Regions from separate parts of the Sodalis sp. RH19 genome, predicted to be linked through region 2. Evidence: predicted binding sites of a transcription regulator. Region 2 holds the regulator's gene; the other holds the start of a gene.

Region 1 (4,028 bases), 2.6 Mb from region 2:
GCTCAGCTGGGAGAGCGCTTGCATGGCATGCAAGAGGTCAGCGGTTCGATCCCGCTTAGCTCCACCAATCACCTCGATTGGCCTGATATGATGATGTGTTACGACGGTGTTCGTGTTACCCAGGAAGTACGTTGGGGCTATAGCTCAGCTGGGAGAGCGCTTGCATGGCATGCAAGAGGTCAGCGGTTCGATCCCGCTTAGCTCCACCAAATTAAAAAAACCGGCTTCTGGCCGGTTTTTTGTTTTTATATCTTGTGCGTGCATGCCTGGCGCCGCCTCGATTTATCGCGTCAATCCTATAAAAAAGGCCGGGTTTCCCCGGCCCCAACCGCACCGTCGTTATGACGGCAAGATGGACGGCGGTTTAAATTACCAAACCGGTGATGGCGGCGGACAGCAGGCTGACCAGCGTCGAGCCGTACACCAGCTTCAGGCCGAAGCGGGATACCACGTTGCCCTGGTGTTCGTTCAGGCCTTTAATCGCGCCGGCCACGATGCCGATGGATGAAAAGTTGGCAAACGACACCAGGAATACCGACAGGATGCCGACGGAATGCGCGGACAGTTGGCCGGCAACCTTTTGCAAATCCATCATGGCGACAAACTCATTGGAGACCAGCTTGGTGGCCATGATGCTGCCGACCCGCAGCGCCTCGTCGCCCTGGATGCCGATGACCCGGGCAAAGGGATAAAATATATACCCCAGTATGCCCTGGAAGCTGATGCCGAACACCAGGCTGAACAAGGCGTTTATGGCGGCGATAATGGCAATGAAGCCAATCAGCATGGCCGCGACGATAATGGCCACCCGGAAGCCCGCCAGGATATATTCACCCAGCATTTCGAAAAAGCTCTGTCCTTCATGCAGATTACTCATCTGCAGCTCTTCTTCCTTGCCGACCTGGTAGGGATTGATCAATGACAGCACAATAAAGGTGCTGAACATATTCAATACCAGAGCGGCCACCACATAGCGCGGTTCCAGCATGGTCATATAGGCGCCGACGATGGACATCGATACCGTCGACATCGCCGTGGCCGCCATGGTGTACATCCGGCGTTCGGACATCTTGCCCAGGATATCCTTATAGGCGATGAAGTTTTCCGATTGCCCCAGGATCAGCGAACTGACGGCGTTAAACGACTCCAGCTTGCCCATACCGTTAATTTTCGACAGCAGGGTACCGATGATGCGGATAATAAAAGGGAGCACCCGGATATGCTGTAAAATACCTATCAGGGCCGAGATAAATACAATCGGACATAACACATTCAGGAAAAAGAATGCCAGGCCCTGTTTATTCATATTACCGAAAACAAACCCTGTCCCTTCGGCGGCAAATCCTAGCAACTTATCAAACAGCGCCGAGAATCCCTGCACAAAACCCAATCCAATCTGCGAGTTGAGGAAAAAATAAGCAAGCAGGACTTCAATGACTAATAGTTGAACAATAAAGCGCAGCCTGATTTTTTTACGATCGTGGCTGACCAATAACGCCAGGATTGCCACTACGGCAAGAGCGAGGACAAAATGAAAAATCCGGGACATAGTTGCTCCAGTTATGAGGCAGGCAATAATTTGCCGCTCATTCTATGTAACGGTCGAACTAAAAACGAGTTATAAGTTGCAAATATATAAAAATCCTCTAGCAGAAGATGAGGATAGCGAGGCGGTCACAGATAAGTCGCGAAAAAAGTTAAATTTATATCCAATTATGTTAATAGTGTGCTAATGTAATCTAGTAACCCATTGGCGCTTCTAAGCCGGTCCAATTAGGGATGAAACTGTCATTAGGCTGGGTTTTGCCCCCTTTATGCTCATCATCATCGTCATCTATCGCAGAGATAACCCGAAACGTCCTAAATGCGCTTGATAATTATTATCGTTTGGATAGGATGAAGCTAATTCGATGGATCATAAGGGTCACTGATATGCTGAATAGCCGAACTGCGGACGGTGTCAATCGCGCATCACGCAAGGTAAAGCTCTCATTGCTTGGCCCGGCGTTTATCGCGGCGATTGGCTATATCGACCCCGGTAATTTCGCCACCAATATCCAGGCGGGCGCCAGCTTCGGGTACCGATTGCTCTGGGTGGTGGTGTGGGCCAACTTTATGGCCATGCTCATCCAGCTGTTGTCGGCAAAGCTGGGTATCGCCACCGGCAAGAACCTGGCGGAGCATATCCGCGATCGCTTCCCGCGCCCGGCGGTGTGGGCCTACTGGATACAAGCTGAAATCATTGCCATGGCCACCGATTTGGCGGAATTCGTCGGCGCGGCCATCGGTTTTAAAATGCTGCTGGGCTGCTCGCTGCTGCAAGGCGCAATCATTACCGGCATCGCCACATTCTTGATCCTCATGTTGCAACAGCGGGGTCAAAAACCACTGGAATTGGTCATTGGCGGGCTGCTGCTGTTTGTCGCCGCCGCCTATATCGCGGAGCTGTTTTTTTCGCAACCGAATATGGCGGAACTGGGTAAAGGCATGCTGCTGCCCAGCCTGCCGAACGGCGACGCGGTTTTCCTGGCCGCCGGGGTGCTGGGCGCCACCATTATGCCGCATGTGATTTACCTGCATTCTTCCTTGACGCAAAACGGACTGCACGGCAACCGCGCCCAACGCTACTCCTCGACTAAACTGGATGTGGCCATCGCCATGACCACCGCCGGTTTTGTCAATCTGGCCATGATGGCCACCGCGGCGGCGGCATTTCACTTCAGCGGGCATACCGGCATCGCCGATCTGGATGAGGCCTACCTGACCTTGGCGCCGCTGCTGAACCATACGGCGGCGACGGTATTCGGTTTAAGCCTGGTGGCGGCGGGCCTGTCCTCCACCGTGGTGGGCACCATGGCCGGGCAGGTGGTGATGCAGGGATTTGTGCGCTTTCACATACCGCTGCTGGTAAGGCGGGTGGTCACGATGCTGCCGTCCTTTGTGGTTATCATGATGGGGCTGGACCCGACCCGTATCCTGGTATTAAGCCAGGTCCTGCTCAGCTTCGGCATTGCGCTGGCGCTGGTGCCGCTGCTGACCTTTACCGGCAACCGCGTCCTGATGGGCGACATGGTGAATTCGCGTCTGATCCAGACGTTGGGGTGGGTTATCGTGGCGGTGGTGGTAACGCTGAATGGCTATTTGATGGTGGGCACCGCGTTCGGCCTGTAACCGGACTTTATCTTCTCCGGCTATCCGATACGCCACCCTACCGCGGGGGCCGCACCCGGCGCGTTAAGGGCAATGCGTGTCTATGGGGTTGGTCGGGCGCGGTTTATGCGCCCGACCGAGGCTCCGTGGCACGCCGGGCCCGCCAATACCGGGCGGAAATTGCGGGCCGGCGCGGCCTTATGCCAGTATCGCTTCGATACGCGCCAATTCGTCGGCGCTGAATTCGCGATTGGCCAGCATCCCCACCGCGTCGTCTATCTGCGAGGTTTTGCTGGCGCCAATCAGCACCGACGTTACCCGATCGCCGCGCAGCACCCAGGCCAGAGACATTTGCGCCAGCTTCTGGCCGCGTTCCAGGGCAATATCGTTCAGGCGCCGTACCTTATCCATTTTCTGCGCGGTAAGCTGTTCCGGCGTCAGGGTCAGACCCGGTCTGGCCGCCCGCGAATCCTGTGGTATGCCGTTCAGGTAGCGGTCCGTCAGCTGACCGCCGGCCAGCGGCGAAAAGGCTATCGACCCCACGCCGTTCTCAGCCAGCACATCAAGCAGTTCCGGTTCCACCCACCGTTCAAACATGGAATATTTGGGTTGATGAATCACGCAGGGGGTGCCGAGGTCGTTTAATAGCGCCAACGCCTGCCTGGCGAGCGCGGCGGGGTAGTTGGACAGGCCGATGTAGAGCGCCTTGCCCTGGCGTACCAGCAGATCCAGCGCGCTCATGGTTTCGGCAAGCGGCGTAGCGGGGTCCGGACGATGATGATAAAAGATATCCACGTAGTCCAGGCCCAGACGGCGCAGGCTCTGATCCAGGCTGGACACCAGGTATTTTTTCGAGCCCCAGTCGCCGTAAGGCCCGG
Region 2 (4,028 bases):
CGCGGCATATCGTTTTGCAGTTCCGCATCATTCATCTGGACTATCTCTGGTGATTAACATTGCCTGTCACTATATCACCATGGCGAAAGTTTAAAATCTGCTGCGAACTTCACGTTTTTTATTAATTTATAAATTTACTTTTTGTGTAAAAATCGAGTCACCGATACGGGTTAATCTCAGGAAGGTATTTTTGGCTATATTAATTCAATAAAATCATATAATTAAAATATATCTTTTGTTGTCGCTTACTGCTGACAGCGAAAAATAGCTTTATCATCAGATTCACAGAATAATTTACCTGGTGAAAAAATCGCAATAAAAACGTTGTATTTTCAATGGATTACGCAGATGAGCCCAAAAAGGCGTCCCAGGGCCTCTATTTATTCTTTATTTATTTTTATTTTCTGTGAAGTTTTCTGAAGTTTGCCGGCGGTGAGCACGGCGGTGATTGGCGGATACGACGCTTGTCGACGCGCTTCGGGAAGGAAACGTTATCAGGGAAGGGGACGGGCGGCGTTTAGCCTCATTGAAAAAATCGTTGCAGGGTGAGAAAGCGGCGCGATAACAGCCGCTTTGGAGAAACGGACCGCGCCGCGGTTATTCTTTTACGCCGTTGAGCATATCGGCGTGATCGTGCAGCGTTTCGTCTTCGCGGCAGTTGCCGATTTCACAATGCCCATACAGATATAAACTATGGTTGGTCAGCTTGATATTGTGCCTTTTGGCAATATCACGCTGGCGCGCTTCGATGAACTCGTCGCGAAATTCGATAACCTTGCCGCAGTCCAGACAGATCAGGTGGTCATGATGATACTGTTGCGTCAGTTCAAAAACGGATTTGCCGCCTTCAAAATTGTGGCGGGTTACGATACCGGCGTCGTCAAATTGGTTTAGCACGCGATATACCGTGGCCAGGCCGATTTCCTCACCCATATCGATCAGTTTTTTGTACAGATCTTCCGCACTGACGTGATGGCATTCCGGATCTTGCAACACTTCCAGAATCTTCAGTCTGGGAAGGGTGACTTTCAGGCCGGCCTTCTTCAATGCAATATTATTGTCAGTCATGCGGGTTTAGTCCTGTTACTTTGATAATCTGATTGTAGGCTAACTTAGCCTATAACATCGGTCGGCCCGAAAAATGTGACGCCGTCTCATTATAAGACTGCCTGTCCAAAATGAAAACCGCGCCTTGTTAACAACTATAGCCCGTTTCAGGGGGCGAATTCTGCAACATTTTGCTAAAAAGGGTGGAACCGCTGCGCTATTGTACCGCGTTGTGGATAAAAGTTAAAAACTTGTATCTATTAATTTGAAAGGATTTAGTTATCAGTGAGGTTGGCGGCGCCGTCCCGACGCCATGACGGCAACCGATTCCCTTGCCGGGCGCCGCGGCGGCGGCACCCTCCCGCACGGCCTTACTTTAGCTGAGCTGCAATTCAGCGCTGATTTGCTTCACCCAGCCGTCCACGCGTTCATTGGTCAGCTCGGGCTGGCGGTCTTCGTCAATGGCCAGGCCGATGAAGTGATTGTCGTCCGCCAGTCCTTTCGACGCTTCGAAATGATAGCCGGCGGTGGGCCAGTGACCGACGATGGTCGCGCCGTTGGGCTCGATAATGTCGCGAATGGTGCCCATGGCGTCACAGAAATATTCGGCGTAATCCTCCTGATCGCCACAGCCGAACAGCGCCACTTTTTTGCCGGAGAAATCTATTTCTTCCAGGGTGGGGAAAAAATCATCCCAGTCACATTGCGCTTCGCCGTAATACCAGGTCGGGATGCCGAGCAGCAGGGTGTCGAACCGCGCCAGGTCTTCTTTACTGCTTTTGGCAATGTCATGAACTTCGGCAACATCCGCACCCAGTTGCTTCTGAATCATTTTGGCAATATTTTCGGTATTGCCGGTGTCACTGCCAAAAAAAATGCCTACAGTTGCCATGAATTTGAAAACCTCTTAAATATTATGGATATGTTCCGTAACAGAATCAGCGATGCTCTGCGGCAATCATAGCAGACCCTTATGCGGGGAGAAACTCGCCGGCCGGGTTTTGTCGCAAATTTGCCCCGTCCGCGGCCTTGGGCCCTGGACGGGATGGCGCTTTACCGGGCCGGCAAGTTTATTCCGGATGCGGATCCGCGCCTTGTTGCCGTTCAAGCTCGGCCAGTAAAATCAATTCGATCAGCTCGCTGCGCGACAGGTTTTGCCGGTAGGCCAGCTCATTTAACGCATCCACCGCCTCGGCGTTGATTTTCAGCTCCACCCGGCGCAGGCCGCGCTTTTTATCCCGGCGCAGCTGGTTACGCTTGTTGATGCGCAACTGCTCATCGCGGGACAGGGGGTTCGTCTTCGGTCTTCCCGGGCGCCGCTCATCGATAAATAAATCCAGGGTGGTGCGGTCCGTTTGTTCTTTTGCCATAGGTCATGAAGGGATTGTGCATCAAGAAGCAGGCGGGCAAACCCCGTCCGGCGGCGTGGCTGGCTACGCCGCCGGACGCGCATCGCCCGTAACGTTATGTTTTATGTACGCCGGGGCTGCCATAAAACACAGCGGGCCATGTTACCCCAGCCCGGTAGCAAACGACAATATTAAACTCGCGGGCGCTAACCCCGGCGGCGGCCCGGCCTATGCTTCCAGGAAACGGGCCAGGGCGCGCATGACCGCCGCGGGTTTCTCCGCATGAACCCAATGACCGGCGCCGGCGACCACATGCGCCCGCGCCCGGGGGAACTGGCGTTGGATCGCCTGGCGGTAACTGTCATCCAGATAAGGCGATTTTTCACCGCGGATAAACAGCGCCGGCCCTAGCCAGGGCGCCGACTCCCGCCAGCCGATAAGCGCCGGATAGTTATCCCACAGCGCCTCGACGTTAAACCGCCACCGGCCCTGGTGAAAGGATTTCAGCAAAAACTGGATGGTTTCCTCATCAAGGGCGTCATGGCGCATGAGCGCCGCCGCCTCCGTGCGCTGTGTGACGCCCGCCGCCTCGACGCGCCTGAGCGCGGCGAAGACGTTGTCATGGTGACGGGTGGGGTAGGCCACCGGCGCCATATCGATAACCGCCAGACGCGCAACGCGGCCGGGCGCCTGGGCGGCGAGGGTCATGGCGACCTTGCCGCCCATGGAATGGCCGATGAGGTGACCGGCGTCGATATGCAACGCATCAAGCAATTCGATCACGTCCCGGCTCATGGCGGCGTAACCGGCATCGTGGTCATGGGGGGACAAGCCGTGATTGCGCAGATCAATCTGCAGGGTGGCGTGGTGTTCCCCAAGCGGCCTGGCCAGCACGCCCAGGTTATCAAGGCTACCGAACAGCCCGTGCAGCAATATCACCGGCAGTGCTTCACCCGGCTGCCGGGCAGGTTGCAGACGATAGTGTAATTTCATCCTGATCCTCATGGCGATAACAGAGCCTGATAGCCTATCATGAGTTATCCGTCCCGCGGCCGTAAAAAAACCGGCGGCGCCAGGAAGGCCCTCGGGGGAAATTCCGACTTTTTACCGAAGCCGGATACTAGCGCTATTCGCGGGGCAGGTTTAGCTTGTATAATCCTTTTGATTGATTTATGAGAAGAAAGCCCCGGATAAAGATGAAAACAATTGAAGTCGACGAAGACCTTTACCGCTATATCGCCAGCCATACGCAGCATATCGGCGAAAGCGCCTCGGATATTTTACGCCGGATGCTGAAATTTAATGCTCAGGCCAGCGCCGCAGCGCGCAGCGCGCCGCCCCCGGAAACCCCCCTCAAGGCGGAGGCCGCGTCGGCGACCCGCGATCGCGTGCGCGCCATGCGTGAGCTCCTCCTTTCCGACAGCTACGCCGAGCAGCGCAAGGCGGTTGATCGTTTTATGCTGGTGCTGTCCACCCTGTATAGCCTGTCGCCCGCCGAATTTACCGAGGCGGCGGATATCCTGCACGGCCGCACCCGTACTTATTTTGCCGCTGATGAGCAGACATTATTGCAAAATGGCAGCCATACTAAACCCAAGCAGGTAGCGCAAACGCCCTACTGGGTTATCACCA

What was found. The regulator Fur, encoded in region 2, represses iron uptake genes when iron is present. The targets are predictions, from matches to a motif close to ATAATAATGAGAACNACTATCAA.
Region 1: a site for Fur is predicted at 1,871-1,893, ahead of ACL2XF_RS02270 (Nramp family divalent metal transporter). Genes of this name have one in related genera too.

The regions. Positions count from the first base shown of each region.
Region 1 is NZ_CP178734.1:480,838-484,865, forward strand. Features, by position in the region: tRNA gene ACL2XF_RS02255 (tRNA-Ala) at 1-67, shown strand, start outside; tRNA gene ACL2XF_RS02260 (tRNA-Ala) at 134-209, shown strand; gene ACL2XF_RS02265 (NupC/NupG family nucleoside CNT transporter) at 365-1,549, opposite strand; gene ACL2XF_RS02270 (Nramp family divalent metal transporter) at 1,933-3,171, shown strand; gene mgrA (L-glyceraldehyde 3-phosphate reductase) at 3,349-4,028, opposite strand, start outside.
Region 2 is NZ_CP178734.1:3,051,836-3,055,863, reverse strand. Features, by position in the region: gene alsR (transcriptional repressor AlsR) at 1-35, opposite strand, end outside; gene fur (ferric iron uptake transcriptional regulator) at 598-1,068, opposite strand; gene fldA (flavodoxin FldA) at 1,424-1,939, opposite strand; gene ybfE (LexA regulated protein) at 2,118-2,417, opposite strand; gene ACL2XF_RS13875 (alpha/beta fold hydrolase) at 2,625-3,389, opposite strand; gene seqA (replication initiation negative regulator SeqA) at 3,593-4,028, shown strand, end outside.